3 regions of the Arthrobacter sp. Ha26 genome follow, and region 1 is predicted to be linked to each of the others. Evidence: riboswitches for the same ligand, from Rfam matches in the RefSeq annotation. Region 1 holds a riboswitch; each other region holds the start of a gene.

The links. Region 1 has a riboswitch for cyclic di-AMP ahead of AC5RVY_RS14480 (C40 family peptidase). Riboswitches for the same ligand answer to the same signal wherever they lie in the genome.
Region 2: another riboswitch for cyclic di-AMP. It lies ahead of AC5RVY_RS17325 (LysM peptidoglycan-binding domain-containing protein); the one in region 1 lies ahead of AC5RVY_RS14480 (C40 family peptidase).
Region 3: another riboswitch for cyclic di-AMP. It lies ahead of AC5RVY_RS05860 (aggregation-promoting factor C-terminal-like domain-containing protein); the one in region 1 lies ahead of AC5RVY_RS14480 (C40 family peptidase).

Annotation. Positions count from the first base shown of each region.
Region 1 covers NZ_JBNHGX010000006.1:46,364-56,130, forward strand. The annotation lists gene AC5RVY_RS14445 (helicase-associated domain-containing protein) at 1-1,568, opposite strand, end outside; gene AC5RVY_RS14450 (hypothetical protein) at 1,579-1,812, opposite strand; gene AC5RVY_RS14455 (cold-shock protein) at 2,032-2,415, shown strand; gene AC5RVY_RS14460 (DUF3027 domain-containing protein) at 2,542-3,066, shown strand; gene serC (phosphoserine transaminase) at 3,145-4,275, opposite strand; gene AC5RVY_RS14470 (iron-dependent transcriptional repressor DtxR) at 4,553-5,260, shown strand; cyclic di-AMP (ydaO/yuaA leader) riboswitch at 5,397-5,608, shown strand; gene AC5RVY_RS14475 (M23 family metallopeptidase) at 5,619-6,440, shown strand; cyclic di-AMP (ydaO/yuaA leader) riboswitch at 6,588-6,749, shown strand; gene AC5RVY_RS14480 (C40 family peptidase) at 6,820-7,494, shown strand; gene AC5RVY_RS14485 (NlpC/P60 family protein) at 7,658-8,425, shown strand; gene AC5RVY_RS14490 (HNH endonuclease) at 8,671-9,171, shown strand; gene mobA (molybdenum cofactor guanylyltransferase) at 9,221-9,767, shown strand, end outside.
Region 2 covers NZ_JBNHGX010000008.1:100,243-110,009, forward strand. The annotation lists gene AC5RVY_RS17320 (protein adenylyltransferase SelO) at 35-1,510, shown strand; gene AC5RVY_RS17325 (LysM peptidoglycan-binding domain-containing protein) at 1,647-2,468, opposite strand; cyclic di-AMP (ydaO/yuaA leader) riboswitch at 2,472-2,643, opposite strand; gene AC5RVY_RS17330 (coiled-coil domain-containing protein) at 3,013-4,374, shown strand; gene AC5RVY_RS17335 (TraR/DksA family transcriptional regulator) at 4,395-4,751, shown strand; gene AC5RVY_RS17340 (DNA alkylation repair protein) at 4,748-5,317, shown strand; gene AC5RVY_RS17345 (DUF1810 domain-containing protein) at 5,301-5,744, shown strand; gene AC5RVY_RS17350 (glucose 1-dehydrogenase) at 5,808-6,701, opposite strand; gene AC5RVY_RS17355 (metallophosphoesterase family protein) at 6,809-7,327, opposite strand; gene AC5RVY_RS17360 (DUF1918 domain-containing protein) at 7,400-7,591, shown strand; gene AC5RVY_RS17365 (NUDIX domain-containing protein) at 7,641-8,150, shown strand; gene AC5RVY_RS17370 (endonuclease/exonuclease/phosphatase family protein) at 8,168-8,845, opposite strand; gene AC5RVY_RS17375 (thioesterase family protein) at 9,014-9,767, shown strand, end outside.
Region 3 covers NZ_JBNHGX010000002.1:77,922-87,688, reverse strand. The annotation lists gene AC5RVY_RS05880 (phosphatase PAP2 family protein) at 1-358, shown strand, start outside; gene upp (uracil phosphoribosyltransferase) at 401-1,036, shown strand; gene AC5RVY_RS05870 (glyoxalase superfamily protein) at 1,082-1,456, shown strand; gene AC5RVY_RS05865 (HAD-IA family hydrolase) at 1,488-2,168, shown strand; gene AC5RVY_RS05860 (aggregation-promoting factor C-terminal-like domain-containing protein) at 2,295-3,017, opposite strand; cyclic di-AMP (ydaO/yuaA leader) riboswitch at 3,023-3,183, opposite strand; gene AC5RVY_RS05855 (hypothetical protein) at 3,307-3,498, opposite strand; gene AC5RVY_RS05850 (winged helix-turn-helix domain-containing protein) at 4,437-5,303, shown strand; gene AC5RVY_RS05845 (SixA phosphatase family protein) at 5,369-5,896, shown strand; gene AC5RVY_RS05840 (LysR family transcriptional regulator) at 5,951-6,853, opposite strand; gene AC5RVY_RS05835 (EamA family transporter) at 6,926-7,927, shown strand; gene AC5RVY_RS05830 (TetR/AcrR family transcriptional regulator) at 8,412-9,077, opposite strand; gene AC5RVY_RS05825 (YhgE/Pip family protein) at 9,074-9,767, opposite strand, start outside.

The DNA.
Region 1 (9,767 bases):
GGATCGTCGCCCGCGATGGCGCTTCCGAGTTGGCTCAGCGCCCCGGAACCCAGCAACCCGAGGATTTCGGCTTCGGCCAGGACTCCCCGGATGAGGGAACTGAAGCGCCGGGCCATCCGGGGCTGGGCCCACTCCGCCCGCTGCAGGACGGCCGCAGCATCAAGCACCGGCGCGGTCCCGTCCGGCGCTGCCGCTTCCTGGGTGAGTTCGTGGAGGATTTCCAGGATCCGCTTGCGGACCACCGGTGCGTCCGGGCGCTGCGCCTCCGCTGACAACGCAATGATCGTGCTCCCCGATGCGGCGCGATGCCCTGCCGCTGCTCCGGGGGTCCCGCTGATCGCCTGCCCCACCATGGAGGGGACGCGCTCACTGGCCAGCCATGCGTTCACCAGCCAGAGCCATTGTTCCTGCCGGGGAAGGACGAGCCACTCCAACTCAGGCGGCTGCACCCAGGATGACGAGTCAACGTCCAGCCGGATCAGGCCGGCAAGGCCGCACAGCTCCAGCAGCAGCCCGATCCGCTGCTGGTCGATCCGGAGCGCGTCGGCGAGCCGCCTCATCTCCCGCACGCCCACGCCTCCGCTGCGCAGCGTGGCCAGCGGCTGTTCCTTGACGGCATGCAGCATTTCGCCCACCAGCCGAAGGGTTTCGGCGATGGCGCCCAGCGCTGCGTTCCGGCGCAGCGCGGCACTGGTGCGGCCCAGTTGGGGGATGGGCGGCGACAGGCTGAAATCGTTGATGATGGCGCCCCCGCGCAGTGACAAGCCAACGCTGTGCGGCAGTTCCACATGGGCCGCATCCAACGGCACCAGCAGGCCACGGGCCAGGAGCCAATCGACCGGCCCGACGTCGGCCGCCTCGCTGGTGATCGATGCCTTGCGTTGCGCCTGGGGGACGGCACCCATGGCCCAGTTCCTGAATTTGGCGAGCAGCGCCGTCGTCCGTTCCGGAGCGGTGGCCAGGATGTCCTGCAGAGCCTCCGGGGAGGACGTCCAGTGCTGCAGCGCCAGGGCTGCCTCCATGGGCGTAGTGGCGCCGTGGATGGCCACGCCGCTGCGGTGGAGTTCGGAAACCAGCTGCACGGCCCGCTGCGCGAACGCGGGCTGGAGGCGCACCAACTCCGTGTAGCTCCGCCCCAGCCCGGCGGGATAGATCCCCACCACATCTTTGAGGCTGCCCACGGGGAGGTAGTAACGCTGCTTGTTGGCCGGCGTTCCGTGCGGGGGGTCGGCGCGGTGCACGAGGGCGAGTTCCTGGAGCGAGGCCAGGATGCGTTCCACGGCAGCAAGGGTTGACCCTGAAATCAGGTTGCGGAGTCCTGCGGCTGATGCGCTGTGATGGGTGTCTGTGTTCGTGCACAGATGGAGGGTTTCCAGGACCTGCATCTGCGGCCGGTTGAGGCGCTCCAGGGCGCGCTGGACGCTGACCCTGCCGCTGGCCCTGGCGGCGAGGGCGGCGAAATCGGGAACGGCCGGGGAGATCAGGTCCGGCCGCGCGTCGAACAGCGACCGCAGCGAATCGTCGCTGCGGGCCTCAAGGTCCTTGCTGAGCGCGCGAATAAGGGACATCAGTTCAACGTTACCGCCCGTCCGGTCTTCCTGCCCGGCGGCGCCCTGCCACGCCGTCCAGGACAAGGAACAGCATCAGGAGGAACGCCAGCGGCAAGCCGTACAGCGCGGTATAGGTGACCCAGGCGGGAGCTGCCGAACCGGCGAAGGCAAACGCCATGACCGCCGCCACCGCGGCAAGCGAGAGCACGGCAATAACTGCCGCGAAGATCGTCAGGGGACGCCGGTACCGCGAAGGAGTCATGGACGTAACGCTAACAGTCCGCTCCGACAGCACGCGCATGGGTGCCCGGACGCCGTTACGGCGAGCGGTTGAAAGCAGGATTAGGGCAACGGGCAGGATAACCTTGAGGGATACAGACCAACACGGTCTCCTGCTGTCATACCCTGAACCCGCACAACAATGCGGATGCGGTGACGGCAGGCCGTGTCTCAAGACGTCAGAACGAAGAAGGTTGATTACGTGCCTACCGGCAAGGTCAAGTGGTATGACAAGGACAAAGGCTTCGGATTCCTCGCGGGCGAAGACGGCCAGGAAGTATTCCTGCCCAAATCCTCCCTGCCCGAGGGGGTAACAGAGCTGAAGGCCGGCACCCGCGTTGAATTTGGTGTGGCGGACGGCCGCAAGGGTGCCCAGGCACTGGGCCTGCGCGTCCTGGATAAGACTCCGTCCATCGCGAAGGCGAAACGGCCCAGCGCCCGGGATCTTGCCCCGCTGGTTCAGGACCTGGTGAGCGTGCTGGACAACCTGTCCGGGACTCTCTCCAAAGGCAAATACCCGGAAGGCAACAAGGGCAAGGCCATCGCCGCCGCCTTGCGTAAGGTTGCCGACGAGCTGGACGTTTAGGCCCTGATGAGTTCGGAAGCTGAGCAGCCGGAGCCGGCAGCGGAGTCGCAGGAGTTGGAGTCACGGGAGCCGGAATCCCGGAACCCTGAATCGCCGGAGCCCGGATCGCCCGCAGCGGTGCCTTCAATGACGCCTGCAGCAGTAAGGGCGAGGCCGCGTGCCGGGGTGCCCGTGTGGCGGACCGGCAAGCCGGATGCTTTCCTTGCAGCCGCCGTGGAGACGGCGCGCAGCGCCATCGAAGGCATCACCGCGCCGTCGGATATTGGGAGGCACCTGGCAGCCAAGAGCGAAGGCGACCGCCTGGTGACGCATCTTTTTGAGTCGCGGCTGCCCGGTTACGGTGGCTGGCAGTGGTTCGCAGTGCTGACCCGGAACTCACGCTCCAAGGTGGTGACAGTCAACGAGTTGGGGCTGTTGCCGTCCGAGGACTCCATCCTGGCCCCGGACTGGGTTCCGTGGGCGGAGCGGGTCCGGCCCGAAGATGAGCAGGAATCGGAGCGGGTACTGGAGCAGGCGCCGGACCGGGAACTGCTTGCGCCGGAACAGGACCAGGACCCCGGGCAGGATCCCGGACCTGGCGACGAAAAACCTGACGACGAAAAGCCTGACGACGACGTTGGGCAGCCTGATGAGGAAACCAGGACTTCCTGACCACACACGAACGGCGCCGCCCCGGATTACCGGGGCGGCGCCGTCGTACGTTAGGCGTGCTGCGTATTTGCGAAAGTCCTACTTGCGCAGTTCGCCCACCACGTAGTCGATGCTGGCCAGCAGGGCGGAAACATCGGCAGGCTCGATGGCTACAAAGGTCGCGATGCGCAGCTGGTTGCGGCCCAGCTTGCGGTACGGCTCAGTGTCTACGACACCGTTGGCGCGCAGGACCTTCGCAACCGCGGACGCGTCCACGGACTCATCGAAGTCGATGGTGGCGATGACGTTCGAGCGTTCCTCGGGGTTTGTGACGTAGGGCGCGGCGAACCCGGAGGCCTCGGCCCAGCTGTAGATGCGCCCGGCGGAGTCAGCCGTGCGGGCGGACGCGAAGTCCAGGCCGCCGTTGGCATTCAGCCACTGCACCTGCGCATCCAAAGTGACCAGGGTGGTCAACGACGGCGTGTTGTAGGTCTGGTTCAGCCGCGAGTTGTCGATGGCCGTCTGCAGGTCCAGGAAGTCGGGAATCCAGCGGTCGCTGGCCTTGATCCGGGCTGCGCGTTCCAGGGCTGCGGGGGAAAAGAGTCCCAGCCACAGCCCGCCGTCGGAAGCAAAGTTCTTCTGCGGAGCAAAGTAGTAAACGTCGCTCTGTGCCACATCCACATCGAGGCCGCCGGCGGCAGAGGTGGCGTCCACCAGGACCAGCGCGCCCTCGTCCGCGCCGGCAACGCGCTGCACCGGGGCTGAAACGCCGGTGCTGGTCTCGTTCTGCGGCCAGGCGTACACGTCCACGCCCGCTTCCGCCCGGGGCGAGGGCCGGGTGCCTGGGTCGGATTTGATGATGGAGGATGCGTCAAGGAAGGGTGCCTTGTTGGTGGCCGCGGCAAACTTGGAGCCGAATTCGCCAAATGAAAGGTGCTGGGCCTTCCTGTCCACCAGGCCAAAGCTGGCAATATCCCAGAAGGCAGTGGAGCCGCCGACGCCAAGCACCACTTCATATCCTTCGGGTGCCCGGAAGAACTGGCTCAGCCCTTCACGGACGGAACCCACCAGGTTCTTGACCGGGGCCTGCCGGTGGGAGGTCCCGAGGATGTTCTTTGACGCGGCTGACAGCGCATCGATCTGTTCCTGACGGACCTTGGAGGGCCCGGCGCCGAACCGTCCGTCCTTGGGCAGGAGGTCGGCGGGAATAGTGATGCTGGTTTCGCTCACAGGTGCTCCAATTTCGGCATGGACGTAACGTTGGTCCGGACGGGTGTTGGCGGCCGGCAATCGGCAGTGACTGCAACCAGGGCCTTCCCCATTCTGCCTGAAGCGCTGTTTCGCCGGGAACCTGGGACGTCATAGTCCAGCCAATGAGACGCTGCGTAGCATAGCCCTGAACTATTCGGACAAAGTCAAAATAGGCTAAGCTTTTCCACGGACTACGTCGCGGTGACGGCGATACTGTGGGACAACGCAAGGTACTGCGCTCGAGGAGCTGAGCTGGATGACGGATCTGATCGACACTACGGAGATGTACCTTCGGACCATTCTGGAGCTCGAAGAAGAGAACATCGTTGCCCTTCGTGCGCGCATTGCAGAGCGGCTCCGCCACTCCGGGCCTACCGTCTCGCAGACCATTGGCAGGATGGAGCGGGACGGCCTGGTGATTGTCTCCGGAGACCGGCACCTCGAACTCACCGAAACGGGCCGGAAGCGGGCCACGGAAGTGATGCGCAAGCACCGCCTTGCCGAGCGCCTGCTCGCGGATGTGATTGGACTGGACTGGGCCTACGTCCATGACGAAGCCTGCCGCTGGGAGCATGTGATGAGCGAGCGGGTGGAGCGGCGCATCTACGAGATGCTCAACCACCCCACGGAGTCTCCTTACGGCAATCCGATCCCCGGCCTGGCGGCCCTGGGCGGGGGCCCCTCCCTGGGCTTTGCCGACGGCGCCATCAGCCTGCTGGAAGCGATGAAATCGTATGGTCCGGCGTCGGAAGTGACAGTGAGCAGGCTTGCGGAGCCAATCCAGGTGGAGCCGGAGCTCCTGTCCCAGCTGGATGAGGGCGGTATCCGCCCGGGCGCCTCCGTATCCCTGGAGCGCGTGGGGGACTACATTTCGGTCCGGGTCCCAGGCATTGAGGGAGCCCTCGAACTGCCCCCGGAAGTGGCCGCGCACGTCTTTGTTGCCATCCGCCAGCCTGCCGCGTGACCCGCTCGGTTACCCCGCGGTCGGGTGTTTAGCCAAAGATAACGGAATTGTTACTTAGGGGCTTAAGCCCCTATAGTTGAACCAAGCGTTGATATTAGAGCGTTACCTGATCTGGAGCCGAGCTCTGCCAGCGGATCAGGAGCACGAGTCGCAACTGGCAGAGGCGGGGGAACCACAAGCGGCAGCGGGGGACTGCCTTGGGGTGAAGTCCGTCAGCAGCAAGCCTCTTCCAGTGAAGGATCCTTACCGGGGTATCTCTGTGCCGAAGCTTGCTTACGGCGGACCGGGTCTTTGAACTCTCTGACCCGAATCCGACAGCTAACTTCGCAGGCTTTCCAGAGAGGAACCCTTCTTGACCATGCAGAATTCCAGGGGACGCCGCCGCGCGGCGGGCCCTGCTTCGACGCCGCGCGTTGTCGAAGTCATCACCTCGGAGCGCCCCCGCGATCCGCACCGTGATGCGCGCCGCCGTCGGGGTCCCCTCAGCCAGATCACGGAGTTCGCAGCGGCGAGCGGCATCGGCCAAAAGGCCGGCATTGCCCTTGCTGCCACCGGCCTGGTCCTCACCGTGACAGTGCCCGCCACAAGTCCCGTGATGGCCACAGACGCCTCCGGTGCCATTCCGGTCGCCGCTTCGGCTGTGACGCCGCAGCCGCAGGTTTCAGCGGAAGCCGGAGCCCAGATCGACTTCAGCCGGTCCGCCGTGGTCACCCAGGCTGACCCGGACGGCAAGCTGAAACAGCTGCTCAGCGCCCAATCGGCAGGCGCAATCAGCCGGGCCGCCTCCACGGGAAGCCTGGGCGCCCCGCTGGCCGTCATGACCACCGCATCGCCCTTCGGTTACCGGGTCAGCCCCATCACCGGCGGCACCGGCGACTTCCACCGCGGACAGGACTACGTGGCGCAGTGCGGAACCTCCGTCATGGCCGCCGCTACCGGAACCGTAACTTTCGTGGGCTGGCACCAGTACGGCGGCGGCAACCGTGTTGTGATCGACCATGGCAACGGCCTGGAAACCACGTACAACCACCTGTCCTCCTTCAGCGTGAAGGAAGGCCAGACGGTGTCCCGCGGCGAAGTCATCGCGCTCAGCGGCACCACGGGGGCCTCCACGGGCTGCCACCTCCACTTCGAGGTCCAGGTCAACGGCGAAGTGGTTGATCCCACTGGCTGGCTGTAGTCAACTGGCTGTGGACTATCAGATGATTTTGACTTCCCGTGACCTGAATGTGACATTCAGTCAAAACTGCTGTACCGTCTAACTCGCGTCAACTTTTCCGAAGTTGACGCTCTTGTGCGGATTGCCTAGCTCTGCCACCGCTCAAGGTCCGTTCGCATGACATCGTCTGGCAGGGGCGGGGGAACCAATTTTGGCCTTTCCATTGGGAAGGCCTTGGGGTTAAGTCGCAAAGCTTCCTTGGAAGCAGCGCGGCCGGGTGACTCCCATCCGAATCCGACAGCTCACCTCGCAGGCATTGGGAGAGGCTACCTTCGTGTCTTCACGCCATAATTCTGCGCGCCACCGTGCGCAAACGGTTCGTACCAACCCCTTGGACTCCGTGTCCAAGGCTGTTAGTGCCAATGCCGGGACAGTTGGTCGCCAGGCTGCCGTTATCGCAGCTGCCTCCGGCCTGATCCTGAGCATGGGCCTGCCGGCCACCGCCGCGGACACCACCGCTGGTGTGTCCGCCTCCACCGAGTCCGGGTCGGCGCAGGGCGCCCTCGCCGTGACTGCGGCACCCACGGCCACTGTTTCCTTCGAGCGTCCGGTGGTCAAGACCACCGCAGCTCCCAAGGTGCAGACCGTTCGCGCACAGTCCACCGGCGCCGGCAACGGAAACGCTGCCACGGCAACTGCTGCCTCCGCCACGGAAAAGCTGGCCGAAACCGTCTCCTCCGCGTCCACCTCAGGCATTGCTGCCATCGCATACACCGGCATCGGCCACTCGTATGTGTGGGGCGGCACCAGCCCCGTCACCGGCTGGGACTGCTCGGGCTTCACCCAGTGGGTCTACGCGCAGGCCGGCATCAGCATCCCCCGCACCAACGCGTGGACCGCCATGAAGCCGACTTCCACGCCGCAGCCCGGTGACCTCGTTATGCAGAACGGCGGCGCGCACGTTGGCATCTACGTCGGCAACGGCATGATGATCAGCGCCCTCAACCCCTCCCAGGGAACACTGCTCCACGCGGTCGCCGCTACCGGCTCCTCCGCGTTCTTCACAATGAACTAGTTCTTCGACCTCCGGGTCCAAGGGCTTTTTCTTTGCCCAAAACACTTTTCGCTAAATCACCACATCCCCGTTCGGGACGTGCCGGCGTACCCCCAAGATGCCGGCACGTCCACAGCCCCCTGTCTGCCTACAAGGCGGCGGGGGAAAACGAAAGAGAGAACTGATGACTACTCGTGCAACCGCACGGCATCGCGCCGAGGCCCCCAAAACCAATTCGCTCGCCATCATTGCCAAGACTGTTGGCGAGAACGCAGGCGGCGTCGGACGCCAGGCAGCAGTAATTGCCGCCGCTTCCGGCCTGGTCCTGACCAGCGGCCTGGCAGCCAACGCCGCCGACGCCAACGTCCAGCGGGACTCCGCGCCCGCGTCCAACCTCGAAGTTGAATCAACGGTTGAGGCGCCGATTTCGGCTGAGTCCACCATTGCCATTTCCTTCGAGAAACCGGCCGTGACCACCACTCCGGCTCCCGTTGTGGAAGCCCCCGAGCCCGAGGTTGAGGTCCAGGAAGCCGCCGCTCCCGCGGCTCCCGCAGCCAGGCCCGTCCTTGCCGCCAAGGTGACGGCCTCAGCTCCTGCCGCCCCCGCCGCTGCTCCCTCCGCAAGCGGCAAGGGTGCAGCCATCCTGTCCGCAGCCTACGCACAGCTCGGCGTCATGCAGGACTGCACCATGCTGGTCACCAACTCCCTGGCCGCCGTGGGCATCAACTTCCACGACTGGCCCGCCGGCTACCTCTCCCTGGGCCGCACCGTGAGTGCAGCTGAAGCCCAGCCGGGCGACCTGATCTACTACGCCGACGGTGGCGCCGGCATGGCCCACATCGCCGTCTACGCCGGAAACGGCCAGGCTGTGCACGGGGGCTACAACGGCAACCAGACCGTTGTTTTCAGCGCCAACGTGGGCTCCGGCCCGGTCTTCATCCGCGTCAACTGACACCCCCGGCCCGTTGATTCGGGCTCACCGGGATTGAACAGGACCCCTGCCCCCGCGGCTGGGGTCCTGTTTGTTAAGCGGGCCCACAGCTGCAGTCAGCTCGTGGCGGCGGCGGGTCCCGGCGCCGGAATTAGCTGATAGTGCACTTCTTTGTTTACTCTTGTGGTGTCGATCCATAGCCCGGACATGCCGAGGGCAGCCGGCCCTCGTGCCCCTGACGGGTGCGGCCGTGAAGAGGTACGTGCATGCGCACTCTCGTTCTGAATGCTGGATATGAACCGCTGGCGGTTATTTCTTTCCGCCGGGCGCTGGTGCTTGTGCTGACGAACAAGGCGAGCGTCGTGGCTGAAGGGGACGATCCCGTGGTGGGGCCACAGGAGATTCTGGGCCGCCCGTCCGTGATTCTCCTGAACCGCTACATCCGCCCCAGATACAACCAGTCGACGGCCGTCAGTAGACGCGGCGTCCTCAGGCGCGACGGGCATAAGTGCGCGTACTGCGGAAAAGCTGCGCATACCATCGACCACGTGCAGCCCAAGTCCCGTGGCGGAGCGGATTCCTGGGAGAACCTGGTGGCGGCCTGCCTCCGGTGCAACAACGCCAAGGGGGATCACACGCCGTCGGAAATGGGCTGGAAGCTGCGCTTCGCGCCGGAGCCTCCGCGGGGAACCATCTGGCAGATCAAGGAACTCGAGAAGCCTACCCCTGCCTGGGATCCCTTCCTGCTGCCCGAACGCGCTGCCTGAAAAGCATTCGGCGGACACAGCCCTCGCCAGGCCGGATTAGGCTTGGAGGGTGGAGCGCAACAGGTTGGTATTCGACGCCCTGATCCTGGCAGGCGGCCGTTCGTCACGCCTGGGCGGGGTGCCGAAGCAAGGGCTGGTTTTTGAAGGCCAGACGTTGCTCCAACGTGCACTTGCGGCTTGCTCCGCCGCGTCCCGGACAGCAGTAGTGGGTCCGGACCCCGGGCCGTTGCCCCCGAACGTGACAGCCTGCCGCGAACAGCCGGAGTTTGCCGGACCCGCTGCTGCGGTCGCCGCCGGGCTGGAAGCGCTGGGGCGGTCAGGCGCCGGCTGTGACTACACACTGGTGCTGGCCTGCGACATGCCCCGGGCTGCGGGGGCCGTGGAGGCATTGGCGGAGTCCCTTGCCTCACGCGGCTACACGGGTGACGGCGTGATGGCCCGTTCCGTGGACGGCAGTGCCCAGATGCTGGCGGGTTTTTACTGCACAAGTGCGTTAAAACAATCCGTCCAGGAGCTGTCCTCGAGCGGCCGCTTAATCAACGGCTCCATGCGGTCCCTGCTTGCTAGTCTTGACGTGCAGCTTGTCACCGTCCCGG
Region 2 (9,767 bases), on a different contig from region 1:
GAGAAACACGAACCCGCGAGGGAAGGCTTTAAGAATGACGGCTGCTGCTGAATCCACAGTCACCTTTGACGGGCGGTTCGCCCGGGAACTGTCGGAGCTTTCGGTTCCCTGGCAGGCAGAGGAGGCGCCGGAGCCCAAACTCCTTGTCCTCAACCATGGCCTGGCGGAGGAACTCGGGCTGGATCCGGACTACCTCCAGTCGCCGGAAGGGATCCGGCTCCTCCTGGGAAACCACATTCCGGCGGGGGCGACGCCGGTGGCCCAGGCCTATGCCGGCCACCAGTTTGGCGGCTACTCACCCCTGCTCGGCGATGGCCGCGCGCTTCTCCTTGGAGAGGTCACCGATGTCCACGGACGGCTGCGGGACATCCATCTTAAAGGTTCGGGGCGGACGCCCTTCGCCCGCGCCGGTGACGGACGCGCCGTCGTCGGACCCATGCTCCGGGAGTACGTGATCAGTGAAGCGATGCACGCACTGGGCATTCCCACCACCCGGTCCCTGGCCGTCACAGCCACCGGCAGGCCGGTCCGCCGCGACACCATGCTTCCCGGGGCCGTCCTGGCAAGGGTGGCCGGCAGCCATCTGCGGGTTGGGAGCTTCCAATACGCGCGGGCCACCGAGAACATGGACCTCCTGCGTCGCCTTGCCGATCACGCCATCAGCCGGCATCATCCGGCCGCCGCCCAGGCCGGAAACCCCTACCTCGCCCTCTTCGAAGGGGTGGTGGCCGCCCAGGCATCGCTGGTGGCCCGGTGGATGCTGGTGGGCTTCGTCCACGGCGTCATGAATACAGACAACGTAACCATCTCCGGGGAAACCATCGACTACGGACCCTGCGCATTTATGGATGCCTTCAATCCTGCCGCGGTCTACAGTTCCATTGACGTTGGCGGGCGCTACGCCTACGCCAACCAGCCGGTGGTGGCCGAATGGAACCTTGCCCGCCTGGCCGAGGCGATGCTGCCGCTAATCAACGAGGACCAGGAGCAGGCGGTGGCACCTGCGGTGGAGGCATTGGGAGCATTCCGCCGCCAGTACAGCGACGCCTGGTTTGCGGGCATGAAAACCAAACTTGGCATCAAGGAGGTCCCGGCGGGAAGCCCGGAAGCAGAAGAAGCCTCCCAGGTGGTGGACGGCGTCATCACCATACTGAAGGACGGGCCCGTGGACTACACGTCATTCTTCCGGAACCTTGGCCAGGCCGCGCGCGGCAACCACAGGCCCGTTCGCGGCATGGTTATGGATCTCGCCGCTTTCGATGCCTGGGCCGGCCGGTGGCAGGCCCTGCAACCCGACGCCGGCCTGATGGAGCAGGTCAACCCGGCCTACATACCCCGCAACCACCTGGTGGAGGAAGCGCTCGCCGCAGCAACTGACGGCGACCTTGCCCCCTTCAACCGGTTGGTGGACGTTGTCCGCGACCCCTACCGGGAACGGGCGGGGCTGGAGCGCTACGCGGAGGGCGCTCCGGAGGACTTCGGCTCCTACCAGACCTTCTGCGGCACCTGAACCGCCGTTTTGGGGGAGCCTGCGCCTGCCGGGCCGGGCGCCCGGGCACAACCGGCCTGCCAGGATGCAGCCGGAAATGAAGCAGGGGCGGCAGGCGGGAAAAGTCCCTCCTGCCGCCCCTGCTTGGGTGGTGCGGCTACGCTACCCGAACGAAGGAAGCGCCGGGGAGCCAGCTGATGGAGTGGACCTCGGTCTTGTAACCGTCCACGCCGCCGCTCACAACCTGGCCGTTGCCGGCGTACACACCAACGTGGCCGGCGGTGATCACCAGGTCACCGGCGGCGGGGGAGCCCACAACGGAGCCGTACTGGTAGAACTGGCCGGGAGCCAGGTCACCAACACTCTTGCCTACTGAACGCAGTGCCTTCTCCACCATGGCGGTGCAGTCCTGCTGGACGCCCACCTGGCCATAGGCCGAGGCCAGGATGGCAGCGCCGGTGCCGGTGCCCGTGGCTGCCGGAGCGGAAGCGTAGTTCACGTTCACGCCGGTGTTGGCAGGAGCAGCGGCAACAGCGGCCTGGACGGGAGCCGGAGCAGCGGCAGGAGCCGGAGTTGCTGCAACTGATCCGGCGGCGGGGATCTGGATCTGGTCACCGGGGTAGATGACCGCGGAAATTGCCAGTCCGTTGGCGGCCAGGACGTCGTTAAGGCTGACGCCGTAGGCGGCCGAGATGGCACCGAGGGTGTCGCCCGAAACCACAGTGTGGACCTTGCCGGCAGCTGCAGGAGCAGCTACGGCTGCGGCGGGTGCCGCATAGGTGCCGGTGCTGGTTTCAGTGGTGTCCGGTCCGGTGACGCCTGCGTGGGCCGGGGCACCCACACCGAAGGCAATACCGGAAGCTGCTGCCAAGGCGAGCGCCGGGCGGCCAAGCGACTTGGCTGATGCAGCCAAGCCCTGGAGCGCGATTGAGTGGTCCGGAGTCGCGCGGTGACGGGCGGTGGTGGAATTTTTTGACACGGTTGATCGCCTCTCCCATGCCTGCGGGGTGAGCTGTCGGGTTCGGGTTGGAGATACCCGGCCGGGAGCGGCTCCGGACGGAACGGAGGCGCTATCGACTTAACCCCAAGGCCTCTTATGAGGCCATGGAAATGTGGTTCCCCCGTCCCTGCCAGCTGGAAAGCGATGGGTTCCCGTATCAGCGGCAGGGCTCGGCATACTGATGGGAATGTCCCGTCTGGGAGGGACACCTGAAGACCATAACCTGCAAGCAGGGAGATTGTCACATTTGGATAACATACGAGCGGCTTCTCTCGTATTTAGCAAACGAGTGGACTCATCTCGCATAGCCCTATGACCACGCAAGATAGGCGCGCCGGGGGCGGCGAGTGTTCTTCGTCACAAAGTAACGAGAGCTGCTCGCAGGGGCCGCGGTGCGGCACGTAGCGCCCTGCAAGAGCACCAGGCCAGCGCACCCCAAGGCGCGCAGGAGAACTTTCCAGGCCATAACGATCTCAGCACGGCATCCTTCAACTGGAGGTTGAAGCCGGTAGGCTTCGGGACTATGCCCCTGTTCGTTACCAAACCCAGGCGTTGCGTGATCGCCGGATTGCTGGCGCTTGCCCTCACCGGAACAGCGTTCCCTGGCATGGCGGTCGCCGCGGACGGCGATCCGGCCGGTGACTACCCCTCCTGGCAGGATGTGCAGGAGGCGAAGCTGACGGAGGCGGGAAAGGCAGCTGAAATCACCAGGATCAATGACCTGTTGAGCGGACTGGAGGACCAGTCCGAATCCCTGGGTGCAGCGGCTGTGCAGTCGGCGGCAGACTTTGCGCTTACCGATGCTGCGCTGCAGGCTGCCAGTGCCAGAGTGGATGCCCTCACAGCCCAGGCCTCAGAGGCGAACACAGCCCTGTCCCGGCACCGCAAGGAACTGGGTACCCTCGCGGTCCAGTCCTACAAGACCGGCGGCACCACCATGGGATTCTTCGTTGCTCTGGATGCGATCCAGAGCAACAGCATGCAGGGGCTGAACGTTGTGCAGATCGTCGGGGACAAAACAACGGGACTGGTGGCAAAAGCCGAAGCCGCCGGCAGGATCATCTCCTCTCTGGCGGCGCAGGAAAACGCTGCCAAAGCCGAACGGGAGCGGCTGTCCCTTGAAGCCAAAACCAAACTGGACGCCGCCCGGTCCGCGCAGGAGGCCATGGCGCGCCAGGTAGCGGAAAGTCAGCGCCGCAGCGGGGAACTCACGGCCCAACTGGCCTCCCTCAAGGGCACGACGGCGGCAGTCGAGGGCGCGTACCGGCAAGGACGGGCGGCCACTGCTGCCTACGAGGCGGCGCAGGCCGCGAAGCGCGCAGCTGCCCAGGAGCAGGCCCGGCAGCAGGCGGAAGCGGCGGCCAGGGCGGCCGCTGCGGCGGCTGTCCGACCGCCGGCCCCGTCCGATCCTGCGCCGGCAAATCCTGCACCAGCAGACCCAGCACCGGCCAATCCCACCCCCGGCAATCCCGCACCCGTAAATCCTGCGCCAGTAAACCCGGCCCCCGCACCTGTGGTGCCGGTGGCACCCAGCCCCCCGCCCGTCGTCGTGCCTTCCGTTCCCGGCGGAGCGGTCAACGACCCGGCAGGTGCCAAAAGCTACGCCTCCGGCAGGGTCGGTGCGTACGGCTGGGGCCAGGACCAGTTCCTCTGCCTCGCCCAGCTCTGGACCAAGGAATCGAACTGGCTCACCACGGCCACGAACCCCTACTCCGGCGCCTATGGCATAGCCCAGGCGCTGCCGCCCGGAAAATACTCCAGCGCCGGCAGCGACTGGCTCACCAACTACCGGACCCAGATCGAATGGGGCCTGGGCTACATCCGGGGCCGCTACGGCTCTCCCTGCGGGGCCTGGAACCACTCGGTGGCCAACAACTGGTACTGAGCCCGCGCTAGGCTTTTCCCATGCCTGACGTCGAACGGTTCCGGATCCTGCTCGAGGAGGAGCGCGCGCGCAAAGCGGCCCTTCTTCCGGCTCTCCGCGCGGACATCGCCTCGGCCAACTCCGCCCGCCAGGATTCGAACGTGGACGACGAACACGATCCGGAAGGCTCCACCATCGCCTTCGAACTGTCCCAGGCCTCGGCGCTCCTGAGGCAAAGCAGCGCAGGACTGGAGCAGGTGGACGCAGCCCTGGCCAGGATCGCGGACGGCACCTACGGGACCTGCGCGGTGTGCGGCGACGCCATTGCCGAGGGCCGGCTGGAGGCCCGCCCGTGGACACCGTTCTGCATCCGCCACGCATCGGCAGGAAACCGGTGAACGGCACCGACGATGTTGTGGCAGCCGCTTCAGGGTTCGTCGACCGCACCTTGCAGAACGAGGGCGCGTGGTACCGGGCTGACGACGTCGAAGGCAGGCTGGGCGGTACGCTCAGCTCCTACGGCTCCTCCGTGGGCGCTGTCCGTGGAACCATCCGTGATGCCCTGCGGAAGTACAAGGACCTCGACCACGACGCCGTGGTGCAGCTGGGGTCCGCGTTGTGGGGACAGCCGCGGCCCGGCTCCCGTGCGGTCTACGAGCGCCGCCTCGCCGCGATCGTGCTGCTGCAAACGAAGGTTGCCATGCTGCGCCATTCGGACCTCACCCGGATCGAGGGCTTCCTGCGGTCCGCCGGAACCGGCGAACTCACCGGCCCGCTGATCGGCGATGTCGTGGGCCCGTTCCTGGCGCGGCTCAGCGGCCGCGACCGCCAGCGGGCCAACGTTGTCCTGGCCAGGTGGCGGACAGATCCGGACGCTCAGTTACGCAGCGCGGCCGCAGTCCTCGAGCAGCAGTCCAATACCAAAGCCCCACCCCAAGGAGACATCCGTGAACGATCCTTTTGACCTGGAACGCTTCGTCGCCGCCCAGGACGACGGCGGAACCTACGATCAGGCGCTGTCCGAGCTGCGGACAAGCAGCAAGTCCGGCCACTGGATGTGGTTCATCTTCCCGCAGCTTGCAGGCCTGGGCCGCAGCGCCACATCCCGCAGATACGCCATCAGTTCACTCGAAGAAGCCCGGGAATACCTGGACCACCCTGTAGTGGGCCCGCGGCTGCTGGAGTGCGCCCAGGCCCTTACTACCCATGCGGACCGTACGGCTGAGGACATCTTTGGCGGCGTCGACGCCCGCAAGCTGCACTCCTCCATGACGCTGTTCCTGCGCGCGGCCCCTGGCGAAACCGTCTTCAAAACAGTCCTGGCGCAGTTCTTCGACGGCCAGCCGGACCCCGCCACCGACGAGCTGCTCGCCGACCACGGGGAAGGCTAGCAACGACGGCGGTGCCCCGCCCATCACGGGTGGGGTACCGCCGTCGGGCGTACTTTGCCGGCGCTACGGTGTGGGGCTTCCGCCGTTGACGTTCAGGGTTTCTCCAAGGACATAACTGGACTCCGGGGAGGCCAGGAAAACGTACGCCGGGGCCAGCTCGGCCGGCTGGCCCGCCCGGCCCAGGGGCGTGGACTGGCCGAACTCCGGCAGTTCCTCCTTTGGCTGGCCGCTGCTGACCTGCAGCGGGGTCCAGATGGGCCCGGGTGCCACCGCGTTCACGCGGATGCCCTTGGGCGCGAGCTGCTGGGCCAGGCCCTTGGTGAAGTTGTTGATGCTCGCCTTGGTGGTGGCATAGTCCAGCAGCGTGGGGGACGGGTTGTACGCCTGGATGGATGTGGTGTTGATGATCGTGGAACCGGCCGGCATGTGGGGAACCGCGGCCTTGGTGACCCGGAACATCGCATAGACGTTGGTCTTTTGGGTGTGGTCGAACTGCTCGTCCGTGATCTGGCTGATGTCCTCCTGCGCCACCTGCTTGCCGGCGTTGTTGACCAGGATGTCCACGCCGCCCAGCACGGCCACTGCAGTGTCCACCAGTTCCTGGCACGCGGCGGGGTCCTTCAGGTCCCCGGGTACCTTCACTGCTTTTCGGCCGGCGGCTTCAATGATGCCGGCGATGCGGGCTGCATCCTCCTCTTCCGCCGGCAGGTAAGAGAGGACGACGTCGGCACCCTCGCGGGCGAAGGCGATGGCCGTGGCCGCGCCGATCCCGGAGTCGGCTCCCGTCACGATCGCCTTCCGGCCCTCCAGGCGGCCGGTGCCGCGGTAGGTATCCTCACCAAGATCCGCCTTCGGGGCCAGCTCCGCATCCAGGCCGGGCTCGGACTGGTGCTGCTCCGGCGGCGAGATCTTCTCGTAGGCGGTGACAGGATTTCGGAAGGTGTACTGGTCACTCATGGTGGTCCTCCAGATGCGTAGGGGTGGAACACGAAAAGGTAAGCATGCTTACCGTTCCAGCCTAGGCAATCAGGCGGGCCGCTGCCAACCCCGATCCGGTCCGAAAATCAACCCTTAGGCCTGTCCCGGTGGACTTCCACTAGCCGGACGTCCGTCAGGGCGCCGGACTCCGCCACTGCCGTCATATACGTACAGGCCGGTTGGCGCCTCCGGTCGGTGGGGGAGCCGGGGTTGAGCAGCCGCAGCCCCCGCCCGGAGGTGGAGTCCCACGGGATGTGGCTGTGCCCAAAAACCAGCACGTCGGCGTCGGGAAAGAGAGCCTCGCACCGAGCCTCGCGACCCTTCGCCTGCCCGGTTTCGTGCACCATGGCAAACCGGACACCCTCCAGCGTGACCGCCGCCGTTTCCGGCAGGCGGGCCCGCAGGTCGGGGCCGTCATTGTTTCCGTACACACCCACCAGCGACCGGCTTCGCCGCTCCAACTGGTCCAGCAGTTCCGCGTTGACCCAGTCGCCGGCGTGGAACACCACGTCGGCGCTTTCGACGGCGGCCCACACCTGGGCAGGGAGCACCCGGGCCCGCTTCGGGACGTGCGTATCGGCGAGCAGGAGGAGGTTCAGCGGCATACCGAAATCCTGCCATGCCCGCCCTTTTCCCGCCTGCCGGGGAGTCGTAATCTGGGGCTGGAGGTGATTGCCATGGAGGCAGCTCAGGGCGACCGGATCATTGTGCACGGCAGGAACGTAGGATCTACGGACCGGCACGGCGTGATACTCGAGGTCCGCGGCCAGGGCGGAACGCCGCCCTACCTCGTCCGCTTTGATGACGGACACGAAACCATCATGTATCCCGGCGGTGATTTCGCCGTCGAACGCGGCAACGGACACTAGCTCCGGCAGGGTGGTGCGCCGGTCTACGGGCACCTGTCAGACTGGAGCAATGGATCATTCACAGGCTTCCGCAGCGTCCTCCACCCCGCCTGTCCGCACGGGTCCCCGTGATCCCGGTGACGCGTGGGTTGAAGGGGACCGCGGCCGGTTTTGGGGCAGGTTTGGCGCTGCGGGGGTCCTCGCCCACGACGCCGGCAAGGGTGTGCTCCTTCAGCACCGCGCCGTCTGGAGCCACAACGGCGGCACGTGGGGACTTCCCGGCGGGGCGCTCCATGAAGGCGAGGATGCGGTGGCGGGCGCCCTGCGCGAGGCCTGGGAGGAGGCCGCCGTTCCGCAGCAGAACGTCGAGGTGCTTTTCACCTCCGTCCTGGACCTGGACTACTGGTCCTACACCACAGTGGTGGTAGAAGTGACGGAACCGTTTGATCCCGTGATCAGTGATCCCGAGAGCATCGAACTGCTGTGGATTCCGCTGGCTGAGGTGGAAGGCAAGGAACTGCACCCGGGCTTCGCGGCAGCCTGGCCGGACCTGCGGGAACGGATTCGCTCCCGGGCGTAAGCCCGGCCCGGCCCGGCTCAGTAGTCCCGGCCGTATTCCGCGTTCACCAGGATGGGCAGGTGGTCGGAGTTGCCGCGGGGCAGAGTCTCAACGCTCTCGATGTCCAGCCCCAAAGACGTGGCGAAATCGAAGTGGCCCTTGAACACCTTGTAGCGGGTGTAGGTCCGCCGGTTGCTGAGGGAGAGCGCGTAGCCCGAGTTCTTCATGTGGAGGTGGAGGTTCTTGGTGAAGAACGGGTAATTGAAGTCGCCCACCATCAGCGTCATGAGGCCCTCGCCCATGCTGAGCAGTTCGGCGTGGGCCGCGTGGATCTGCTTGCGCCGCAGGGAATTTGAGGCTGTCAGGGGCGCTGCGTGGAAGGAGCCAATCACCAGTTCATGCTGGGTCTCGTTGTCCACCACCCGGGTTCCGATGAGCCGCTCGTGGGCCGGGGCGAGGACCCTGTCGTGCATGGACTTCTTCAGCGCAAAGGACTGGGTGTCCAGGGCAGTGAAACGGCTGGTGCGGTAATAGATGGCGAGCCCAAGCCGGTTTCCCTTGGTGGCGTCAGCAAGGTGGAGCGGACCCAGGGTCTCGGGGAGGTCACTGGCATCCACCTCCTGCAGGCAGAGCGCATCGACGTCATGGTTCCTTGCCAGCGCAAGGAGCTCACCGCTCGCTTTGTGCTTGCGGAGGTTGTAGCTGATGACGCGCATTCACGCACCTCTTCCGAGGGTTGCTGACAGGACCGTTCCCGAGTCTAGTCTGATGACCGCCGCCAGGCTCCAACATTTCAGCGAGTCCCCGAACAACCCATGCCGGTTGCCTGCCTGCACAACGATAGAGTTAGTGCGAATTCACTGAAATCTCCTGGGAGGCCACCGTTGACCGCTGAACTGCCTGAACTGGCCGAGGGAAACCATTACTACGAGGCGCTCGGTGACGGACGCTTCTGTTCCACCATCCATGCCCAGGGTGCCTGGAACGTGCATGAGCAGCACATGGCGCCGGCATCCGGTCTGATGGCGGACTGCCTGGAGCGGCACCAACCGCGGCCTGAACTGCGGATGGCCAGGCTGAGCTACGAGATCCTCGGCCTGATCCCCGGCGGCCAGTTCCACATCGAGACCACCACGCTCCGGCCGGGGAAGACCATCGAACTGCTGCAGGCCGAACTGATTGCCGGCGGCCGGACGGCTATCCGGGCCACGGCGTGGCGGATGGTCACCAGCGATACTTCAGCCGTGGCCGCCACCGAAGACGCCGCCATCCCTGGCCCGGACGAATGCAAGCCCTATGACGGCGCATCCGTCTGGCCCGGCGGCTACATCCGCTCCCTCGAAATGCGGGTGGCTGAAGGCCACCGGCCAGGGGCCGGCAAAGTCTGGCTGCGCACCGACCACCCCCTGACGGATGCGGCGGACAGTAGCGACCTGGCCCGCCTGATGGGGCTGGTGGACACCGCCAACGGCATCGCCGCGCGGGTGCCGCCAGGCCGGGACAGCTACTCCTTCCCCAACGTAGACCTCCAGATCCACATGTACCGCCGCCCTGAGGGGGAGTGGCTGGGGCTGGACAACGCCGTCTCCTTTGGCCGCGACGGGATCGGGCTCACCTCAACTGTCCTGCACGACCTGC
Region 3 (9,767 bases), on a different contig from region 1:
CGTCATCTTCATCATTGCCATGGGATTGAGCCGCGTCTTCCTGGGCCACCACTGGCTCACGGACGTCATGGCCGGGTGGCTGCTCGGGCTTGCGTGGGTATGCATGGTGATCCTGGCCCACCGCCTGTTCCATCTCATCCGCAAGCGGGAGCACGCCGGACCGGCCCCCACCTTCGAACATCCCGTCATCCGCGAGGACCACACGGCCGAGAGGGACCAGAGCGCCGGGACGGAGCAGGACAGGGATACGCAGCGGGGCATGGAGCGGGATCAGGCCAGAGACACAGCCGCAGAGTACGACGGCGGCACTTCCGGAAGGCGCGACGGCGGCTCCCCGCGGTCTGGCACAGGCGGCTGACGGCGGGAAAGTGCCCAACACCCCGGGTGATAGTTTTGACCCATGCGCACTCTCGTTGTGGACCACCCCCTGGTCGCCCATAAGCTCACCGTCCTTCGGGACAAAAACACCCCGTCCCCGGTCTTCCGGCAGTTGACGGAGGAGCTGGTAACCCTGCTCGCTTATGAGGCCACCCGCGAGGTCCGCACGGAACCCGTCACCATCGAAACTCCGGTCAGCACGACCGTGGGTACCGCATTCACCAAGCCCACCCCGCTGGTGGTTCCCATTTTGCGCGCGGGCCTGGGCATGCTGGAGGGTATGACCAAGCTCGTTCCCACCGCAGAAGTGGGGTTCCTCGGCATGGCACGGGACGAGGAAACCCTGGACATCATCACCTACGCCGAGCGGCTCCCCGAGGACCTCACGGATCGCCAGATCTTTGTCCTGGACCCCATGCTCGCCACCGGCGGTACCTTGCGCGAAGCCATCAAGTTTCTCTTCAAGCGCGGTGCCTCCGACGTCACCTGCATCTGCCTCCTGGCCGCCCCCGAGGGCCTGGCCAAGCTGGAGGAGGAGTTGTCCGGCGCGAACGTCACCATCGTCCTGGCTTCCATCGACGAAAAGCTCAACGCAAAGTCCTACATCGTCCCCGGTCTCGGGGACGCGGGCGACAGGCTTTACGGCATCGCAGGATAGTCCTCAAGTCTTTCCCGTTCCGCATCCCGCCGCTAGCCTGTGCGAATGGACTGGAAACTGGAACTTGTGTTTGTCCCTGTGTCCGATGTGGACCGCGCCAAGGATTTCTACGTCAACAAGGTGGGGTTCAACGCGGACTTTGATGAGCGTCCCACGGACTCCATCCGCTTTGTCCAGCTGACGCCGCGTGGCTCAGCCTGCTCTATCTGTATAGGGGAAGGGCTCAGTGATGCGCCTCCTGGCACGGGCTCGAACCTCCAGCTCGTGGTTAGTGACATCCACGCAGCCCACCAGCACCTGAAAAACAATGGGGTGGACGTTAGCGATGTGGACGTGCAGGCTTGGGGCCACTTCGTGTACTTCGCAGATCCTGACGGCAACAGGTGGGCCGTGCAGTACATCCCGGGCAGGGAAGGCTGACACAGCGGGAGGCTGAGGCAGAATGGGGACCATGAACGCCTCCGCTCCGGCCTCAACGCCGATCCTGACCTGCCGCGCCGTCCTCTTTGACATGGACGGTACCCTGGTCGATTCCACTGCTGTGGTGGAGCAGGTGTGGGGTGAGTTCGCCGCGCGTTACGGACTGGATCTCGAAGAGATTCTGCGGACCTCGCACGGCGTGCAGGCACGTGATACCGTCACCCGGTTCGCTCCAGCGGGGGCCGATATCCCAGCGCTGACGGCGGAGCTCGGGGCCATGGAACGGGTCCGCACCGAAGGCATTATCGCCCTGCACGGCGCCGCCCGGCTGCTGGCAGCCCTGCCGGCGGACGCCGTCGCCCTGGTCACGTCCGCTGACCGCGTCCTGGCTGACATCCGGATGGAAGCAGCAGGCCTGCCCATGCCCGCTGTTGCAGTGACCGCTGAGCTGGTGACCCGCGGCAAGCCGGACCCCGAAGGGTACTTGAAGGCCGCAGCCAACCTTGGCGTGGAACCCGCAGAGGCCGTGGTCTTCGAAGACGCTCCAGCGGGAATCGCGGCAGGAGTGGCCGCCGGCATCCGCACGGTGGCGGTTGGACCGAACACCGGTCCGCTGCCCGATGGTGTTCTGCACCTTCAGGACTACAGCGCGGTCGCCGTCGAAACCAGCAAGGACGGCGAAGGCAGGACGGTCATTTCTTTCCGGCTGTAAGGTCCGCCACCACCTTGGCAATACGCCGCGACCCCGTTTCAGGGGTCTTGGCACTCGTGCCCGCGGCACGCCGGCTTCCGCCACTCCACCAGGTGCAGGCGCGCCGGCCTCCGGTTCAGTGCCTGATCAGTACCAGTTGTTGGACAGGTGGAAGTTCAGTGCGCCACAAGGGGACTGGTAGCGCTCCTTGATGTAGTTCAGGCCCCAGTTGATCTGCGTGCGGTAGTTGGTGAGGTAGTCCCCGCCGGCGCTGGCCATTTTTTCGGCGGGCAGGGCCTGGACGATGCCGTACGCTCCGCTGCTTGAGTTGGTGGCCGTGGTGGTCCAGTCGGACTCCTTGGTCCACAGGGTCTGCAGGCACTGCATCTGGTCAGGAGCCCAGCCATAGGTGGCGAGCTGGCCCGCGGCGTAAGCCTGGGCGCCTGCGGGGTCGTTGACTGCGACCACCGGGGCGGGCTCAGGTGCGGGGGCGGGCTCGGGGGCGGGTGCCGGGGCGGGCTCCGGAGCGGGGGCCGGTGCAGGCTCGGGGGCGGGTGCCGGGGCGGGCTCTGCCGCCTGCGGGGCCACTGCGATCTCCTCGGGAGCCGCTGCGGGGGCAGGGTTGGCCCGGATTTCGCTCTTCTCGATGCTGAGGTTGGACTGGGTATCGGCAGCCTGCGTTTCGGCGGCGGCGGAAACCCGGATGCTGGACTCGGTGGCCTGTCCGGCGGCGCCTACTCCGATGAGGAGTGCAGCGGATGCGGCGAACACGGCTGCCCGCTTGCCGACGAAGGGGATTTTGCCGGCATTGTGCTCGGCGCGGGGTGCAGACCCGGATTTCAGGCGCGGTTTAACCAGGAACTTGGACATGATGAATCGCCTCTCACACCTGCGGAGTTAGCTGTCGGGTTCGGATGAGGGCATCCGGCCGCACGGAAAAATCACGTGCTGGCTTAACCCCAAGGGCAGTCATTGCCCGGGACGGTGGGTCCCCCGCCTCTGCCGTTGCTCAAGCGGAATCCGGGAAGCGGCAGAGCTTGGCGTCATCCGGATATGGGCTCCCGGTCAGGAGCCTCACCCCATCGACGCTACAGGAGATGGGCGTAGAAGTCACATTTTGGTAACAGAGATCACGACGACGGCGCGTCGCCTTGCTCCTTCATGTCACGAAAGGACCGGCAGCGGGAGCTGCAGGGTAACGCTGGTGCGCCCGGGCCGTGATGTCACCGTTACCCTTCCCCCGTGCGCCTGGACGACGATCCATGATGGACAGTTCCAGTCCGGTGGTACCTTCAGCGGCGGAGGCGCCGGACTGCTCTCCGGTGCCCTTCCGCGCCGCGTCTGAGTTCATACCAGGGACGTGAGCGTACTTTCCTTCGCGGCAACGGGAGTCCCCTCGCCAGTGCGTCGCCTCAACTCGTTTTCACGGCGATCAACCGGTAGTCACCGTTGGAGAGCATGAGGTCCACGGGCTGGCTGTCAAGGGCCAGCAGGTCCTGCTTGTCACCGGCAGTCGGGGGGGCGGGTGGGTGGTGTCTGAAGCGAGGAATCCTCCCGTTTTCACCCGGCCGTTCCGGATGCTGGCGTTGACGGTACCAACGATTGGGCCGCGGGCGTCCAGCGGGTCACGTCCCAGGTTGTTGGTCATGGAGTTCGGTGTGGCCATGGAACAACTCCCCGATTACTCGTTGAGCCCGGGCTTTGCGCTTCCTGTGCCCCGCTGTGAATGACGGCCTCGCCAGCTGGGTTGTCGAAGGGCGGGGCCAGCACGGTTTACCGGACCAGGAGTTGGGCGAAAGCACGCTCTCGGCTGGACAGCGGTGCCTTCGGTGGGGGCAATTTTGGTAATCCCGGCGCGTTTGAAGAAAAAAGCGAAAATGCGGGGGTCGGCCGAATTAAGTTCCCTAAGTACCCGGAGTGAGCTGCTTTTGGCGGATAATGAATGGCGTTCTGGCGGTGCACCAAAATCGTGATCTACACCACAAACGCGGATTTTGTCTCATGATGCGGACTAATCGGTCCATTGTTACTTGCAAGTTAGCATTGTTACGCTGCACACTCTCATTGTGAACAAGAACTCAACAGCACCTGCAGCCGCAGACTATTGGCCCAGCACATCCGCTGCTGCCGACATGCGCTGTTGTCGAATGTACGCCTGACCTTCCCACCCCTCGAAGTTCTCCAGGCATTCGCCCCCCAGCCCAGCGTCGGGCGTCCCTCCCCAATTTCAGCGCGGGAACCCAGCATTCGAGCCGTCATTGACGGCCATTCACATTGAGGTAAGCATCCATGTCAGTTGCATCCGGATACGTCCACATTTCTGTCCGTAACGCCGCCAAGGCTGGCCAGCCCTCCGGCCTCCGCCCCGGCTTCGCGCCCCGCCCGTCGCTCGCCCCCACCGCTCCCGGAAGCAGCTTCCCCGCCTCCGGCTACGCACCCCAGGGCTACAACCCCAACTCCTACGGCCAGCTCCGCACCGTCACCCCGGCCGAGTCCGCGCCGGTGACCGCTCCGACCCCCGTAGTGCCAGGTGCCGGTGCCGTCCGCCCCGTGGCAAACGACAACGTGGCCCGCGGCTTCGTCCTCTACATGGGCATCGACGAGGAAACTGCGGCTGCCGCAGGTACCTCCATCGCCAAGCTGGCCCAGGAAATCCGTGCCTACGCCCAGTCCCTGGTGTCCGGAGCCGAGAGCTACGCCGCCGTCGCAGTGGCACCCGCCGGCACACCCGGCTCAGCCCTCGACGTCGTCCGCTCCACATTCGGCGATCCCACCGTCAACACCCGGCAGCGCACCGAAACGCCACGGCCGCAGCAGCCCCAGGAACCGCGTCCCTCCGGAGTCCTGATCGACCTCGCCCGCCGTGAAGTACACCTCGACGGCGAATCGCTGAACCTGACCTTCAAAGAGTTCGAACTCCTGAACTACCTCGTGGAAAACGGAACCCGCACCGTCGGTCGCGATGAACTGCTCGAAGGCCTGTGGCGCAACGCCGAAGAGGTGCCCAACGAGCGCACCATCGACGTCCACATCCGCCGCCTCCGCTCCAAGCTGGGCCGCCTCGCCAACACCGTACGCACCGTCCGTGGACAGGGCTACCGGTTCTACGAGCACCCCGAAGTTGTTGTCTGGGCCGCTCCGGAATACTCGATCTAGCACTTACTCGGAAGCGCCTGCCCCTAGGGGCGGGCGCTTTGTTTACACCGGGCTAGGCTTGGGCCATGACTGAGCACCATCTTCGACGCCTTGTGATTATGCGCCATGCAAAGGCGGATTGGCCCGGCGGGGTGGCTGACCATGAGCGTCCCTTGGCGGAACGGGGCCACCGGGAGGCACCGCTGGCCGGGCAGTGGCTGCTCAAGCACGACGTCGTACCCGACTTCATCCTGTGCTCCAGCGCGCTTCGAACCCGGCAAACCTGCACCTGGGTATGCTCTGAACTGGGGGACAAGGCGCCCACGCCCAAGCTTGAGGACGGCCTGTACGCGGCCTCCGCCCTCAGGATGCTGGCCGTGGTCAACCACGTTCCGGACACCGTCACAACGCTGATGCTGATCGCGCACCTTCCCGGCGTCCAGGATCTCGCCATGCACCTGGCCTCACGCGACTCAGACCACGACGCCTACATGGACGCCGCCACACGGTTCCCCACCAGCGCCCTCACTGTCCTCGAAACCGAGAAGTCGTGGGCTGAGCTGGACGGGCAGGACGCCCGCATCACACAATTCAAGGTGCCGCGCGCCCACTAGCGCAGCGCCCACCAACGCAATAGGCAAGGACGCCGGCCAGTCGCTGCATGTCCGTCAGTTGGCGTCGGCGATTTCCCGCAGGAGCCCGGAGACGTGCCGGATGGCCGGGCTCTCGGCCATGGACCTGCGGTGCACAATCCCTACCTGACGGGCCTGGACGGGGTTAGCCACAGGCACCGCCACTACGTCCGGGGGCAATATTGGCCTCCCCAACCGGGGGACCAGCGCGATAACTGCGGCCTGTTCCACCAAGGCAATGTGGGTGGCGAAATCGGGATCGTAGATCCGGATGTCGGGAACCCGGCCCAGGTCGGCGAAGATCCGCAGCAGGGCTTCATTGCAGATAGCCCCGTGCGGCGTGCTGATCCAGCGCTCGTCAACAAGGTCTGCCGGTTCCACGCCGGCACGCCCCGCCAGCGGGTGGCTGCTGTGAACCAACACGTCAGCGATGTCCTCGCAGAGCCAGTCGAGTGTGAGGTGCTCCGGAATGACCAGCGGCACGGAATTCCAGTTATGCACCAGGCCCAGGTCCGCTTCCCCGTTGGCAACCCGGGCCACGGCCTCGCGCGGATCCTCCGCCAGGACGCGGAGATCCAGTTCTGCGGCAGTAGAGGCGAGCCGGGCGAGCAGCGGACCCACCAGGCCGCGGCATGCGGTGGAGAAGGCAACCACCCTGAGGGTACCGCTCGGCTTTGCCGGATCCGCCAGCAATGTGGACTGCAGTTCTTCCAGCTCGGACAGGATCCGGCGGCCGTACGCTGCCAGGGCCAGTCCCCGCTCCGTGAGCAGGACACCCCGGCCCCGGCGTTCCAGCACAGCGAAGTCCGCCTCCTTCTCCAGCTTCTTGATCTGCTGTGAAACGGCCGAAGGGCTGAAGCCCATGGCGTTGGAAGCCGCCACCACCGAGCCGTGCTGCTCAACGGCGGCCAGTGCGCGGAGCGAACCAATGTCGATCATGAAGTAAATGTACAAGGTTCTACACGTTATTCAACGCTGGTGCTTCAAGGAGCAGTCTGAGACAGTAAAAGCGTGAACCTCCGAGATTCCCTCCTCGCCGCCCTGGTCGCTTTGCTCTGGGGCCTGAACTTCGTGGCCATCGACATCGGCCTTCACCCCGCAGGACACGAGGTGCCGCCCCTGCTGTTCGTTGCCATGCGCTTCGTGCTGGTCGTCTTCCCGTGGATCTTCTTCGTCAAAAAGCCCAACGTCAGCTGGAAGGCAATTGCCGGCGTCGGGCTCTTCATGAGTGCCGGCCAGTTCGGCCTCCTGTACCTGTCCATGGCACTGGGCATACCGGCTGGACTGGCGTCCCTGGTACTGCAGGCCCAGGTGCTGCTGACCGTCCTGCTTGCCGCGTTGTTCCTCGGTGAGAAGCCGCACCGCAAGCAACTGGCCGGCGTTGTCCTGGGCGTCGCCGGCCTTGCAGTCGTGGCAGTGGGCCGCAGCGCAGTGGCGCCGATCCTGCCCCTGTTAATCGTGCTGGCCGCCGCACTGTCCTGGGCTGCCGGGAACGTGATCGCGCGCAAAGCCAAGGCCGCTTCCGGGCTGGGGCTGGTGGTCTGGTCCGGTGCCGTGGTGCCGCTGCCGCTCGCCGCGCTGTCACTGCTTGTGGACGGCCCGGACGCGGTGCTTGGCACGCTCACCACCCTGCAGGCCCCCACGGTTCTGAGCGCCATTTACACAGCGGTGTTCGCTTCCCTTGTGGGCTACGGAATCTGGAACCGGCTTCTGGCCAGCCACCCGTCGTCGGCCGTTGTTCCGTTCACGCTGCTGGTGCCCGTGGTGGGGATGACGGCGGCATGGCTGATGCTGGGGGAGGTGCCAACGCCCGCGGAACTGGCAGGCGGGCTGCTGCTCTTGAGTGGGGTGGCCACAGCGGTAGTAACTTTTGGCGGCGGGCGGGGTCACCGCCGCGGGGCTGAGTTGGCACCTGGGCGGGTGGCAGGCTTGCGCGCGGGAGAACCGGACGACGGCGGCCGCTTGGCTGCCACGGGTATCCGCGCCGGGGCGCGGGGGCCGGAAGTCCGCTGAGCCACGGCGCTTTTGGCCGCCGGGCGGGAGGCGGGGGCCGGACCGCCTTTCGGATCGGCGGGCCGACGGGCCGCCGGCGTTAGCTGCTTGCCTGTGGGCCATGCTGCACCGAGGAACAGGACCAGGAGCGTTGCCACGGCAGAGGCGGCGGCTCCCATGAAGTAGTTGTCAGGATCATCGGTGGGGAGCGGGGTTCCGATGAATGACGACTGCCCGTCGAACGCCAGCTCCCAGGTGCTGACAAAAGCCAGCGCGAACCCCACCGTGAGGCTGGTGCCCGCACCGGTCGCGAGGAGGACCAGACGCCGCCCCCGGGCCAGGACCTCCCAGATGGCGGCGACGTAGGCAAGCGCCAGGGTGCCAAGGAATGCGGCAAAAACCGGCTCGGCCAGCGTCATGCCCGTCAGGACCAGGAGCCCCGCCGCCACGATGCCGGTGATGACGGCAAATTTTCCGCTGTTCCCCATATGACGCATGTGCACCATCATCCCTGAGGTACAGCATCCTTCAAGACGTAGCCGCGCATGATCGCCATGATTGCTGCAACGCTCTGGTCACGGGTGCGCTCCGGGTTGTACGTCTGCCGGTCCAGCCCCACCACGAAGCAGGCACCAAAGATGGCTGTCTCCAGGCTGCCGCGCGAGACGGCCGGATCCACGGGGTACGCGCGGGCAACGTTCTCCACCGCGGCGCCGATGACTTCCAGGAGCTCCCCGCGCAGGAGGGTGAAGGTTCCCTGCCATTCACTGGGTGTCCGCCAGTTCTCGCTGACCCACAGCCGGGCAAAGGACGGGTATTCGGCCATGAAGTCCATGGCCTGCCCGATCATGCCTTCCATGGCCAGCAGGGGATCGGTGTGAGGAGCTGCCGCGCCCCCTTCTTCCAGAGTGCCCTGGAGCCGCCCCTTGAGGATATCGACGCCGTGCCGCAGCAGTTGCGCGATCAGGTCCGATTTACTGCCGAAGTTGTAGTAGACCGTCCCTTTGGAGACGCCGGCAGCTGCTGCAATTTCATCAACGGTGACACCCGCCGCGCCCCGCTCGCCGATCAGCTCCATGGAGGCGTCGAAAAGCTTCTGGCGTGTGGCGGTCGTCCGTGCAGGCCGCAGCTTCTTCATCGGCTCCTGATCCGCCGGTTCTTGGCTGGTCATACGGCGATCTCCGGCTGCAGCGTCTTCAGTGTCCAGAATTTACCCTTGCGAACGGCGAGCGTGGACATCACCAGCCCCAGGGCCGTGTAACCCAGGAGGCCCAGGATGGTGGGGACGATCATCGACAGGTCGGCACCATAGATCAGGTGGCGCATCCCGGTCACCACGTAGCCCATGGGCAGGATCTCATGCACCACATGCAGGGGCTGCGGAGTGGTCTGCCAGGGGAAAGTGCCACCCGAGGAAACCAGCTGCAGCACCAGCAGGATCAGCACCACGAGCTTGCCGGGGGAGCCAAGCAGGGCCACGATTCCCTGGATGATGGCGCTGAACGCCATGGCTGCCGCCAGCATAAAGAGCCACATCAGGACCGGATGGGCAGCATCCAGGCCCAACGCGAGGTTGACCACCAGGGTGAGGAGGGTGGCCTGCACCACGGAGACCGCGAAAAAGGGCAGCCAGCCGCCGAGCGCTATCTTCCATGAGCGGGCATTCGAGGCCAGGGCGCGCTGGGTGAGCGGCCGCATGGCCTGGACCAGCATAAAGACACCGATCCACAGGGCGAGGGTCAGGAAGAACGGTGCCAGTCCCGCCCCATAGGAGCCGGCTTTCGCCTGCGAAACGTTGCTGACGGCCACGGGATCGGCGATTACGCGGGACAAGTTGCTCTTTTGCGCGTCGTCGGGGTTG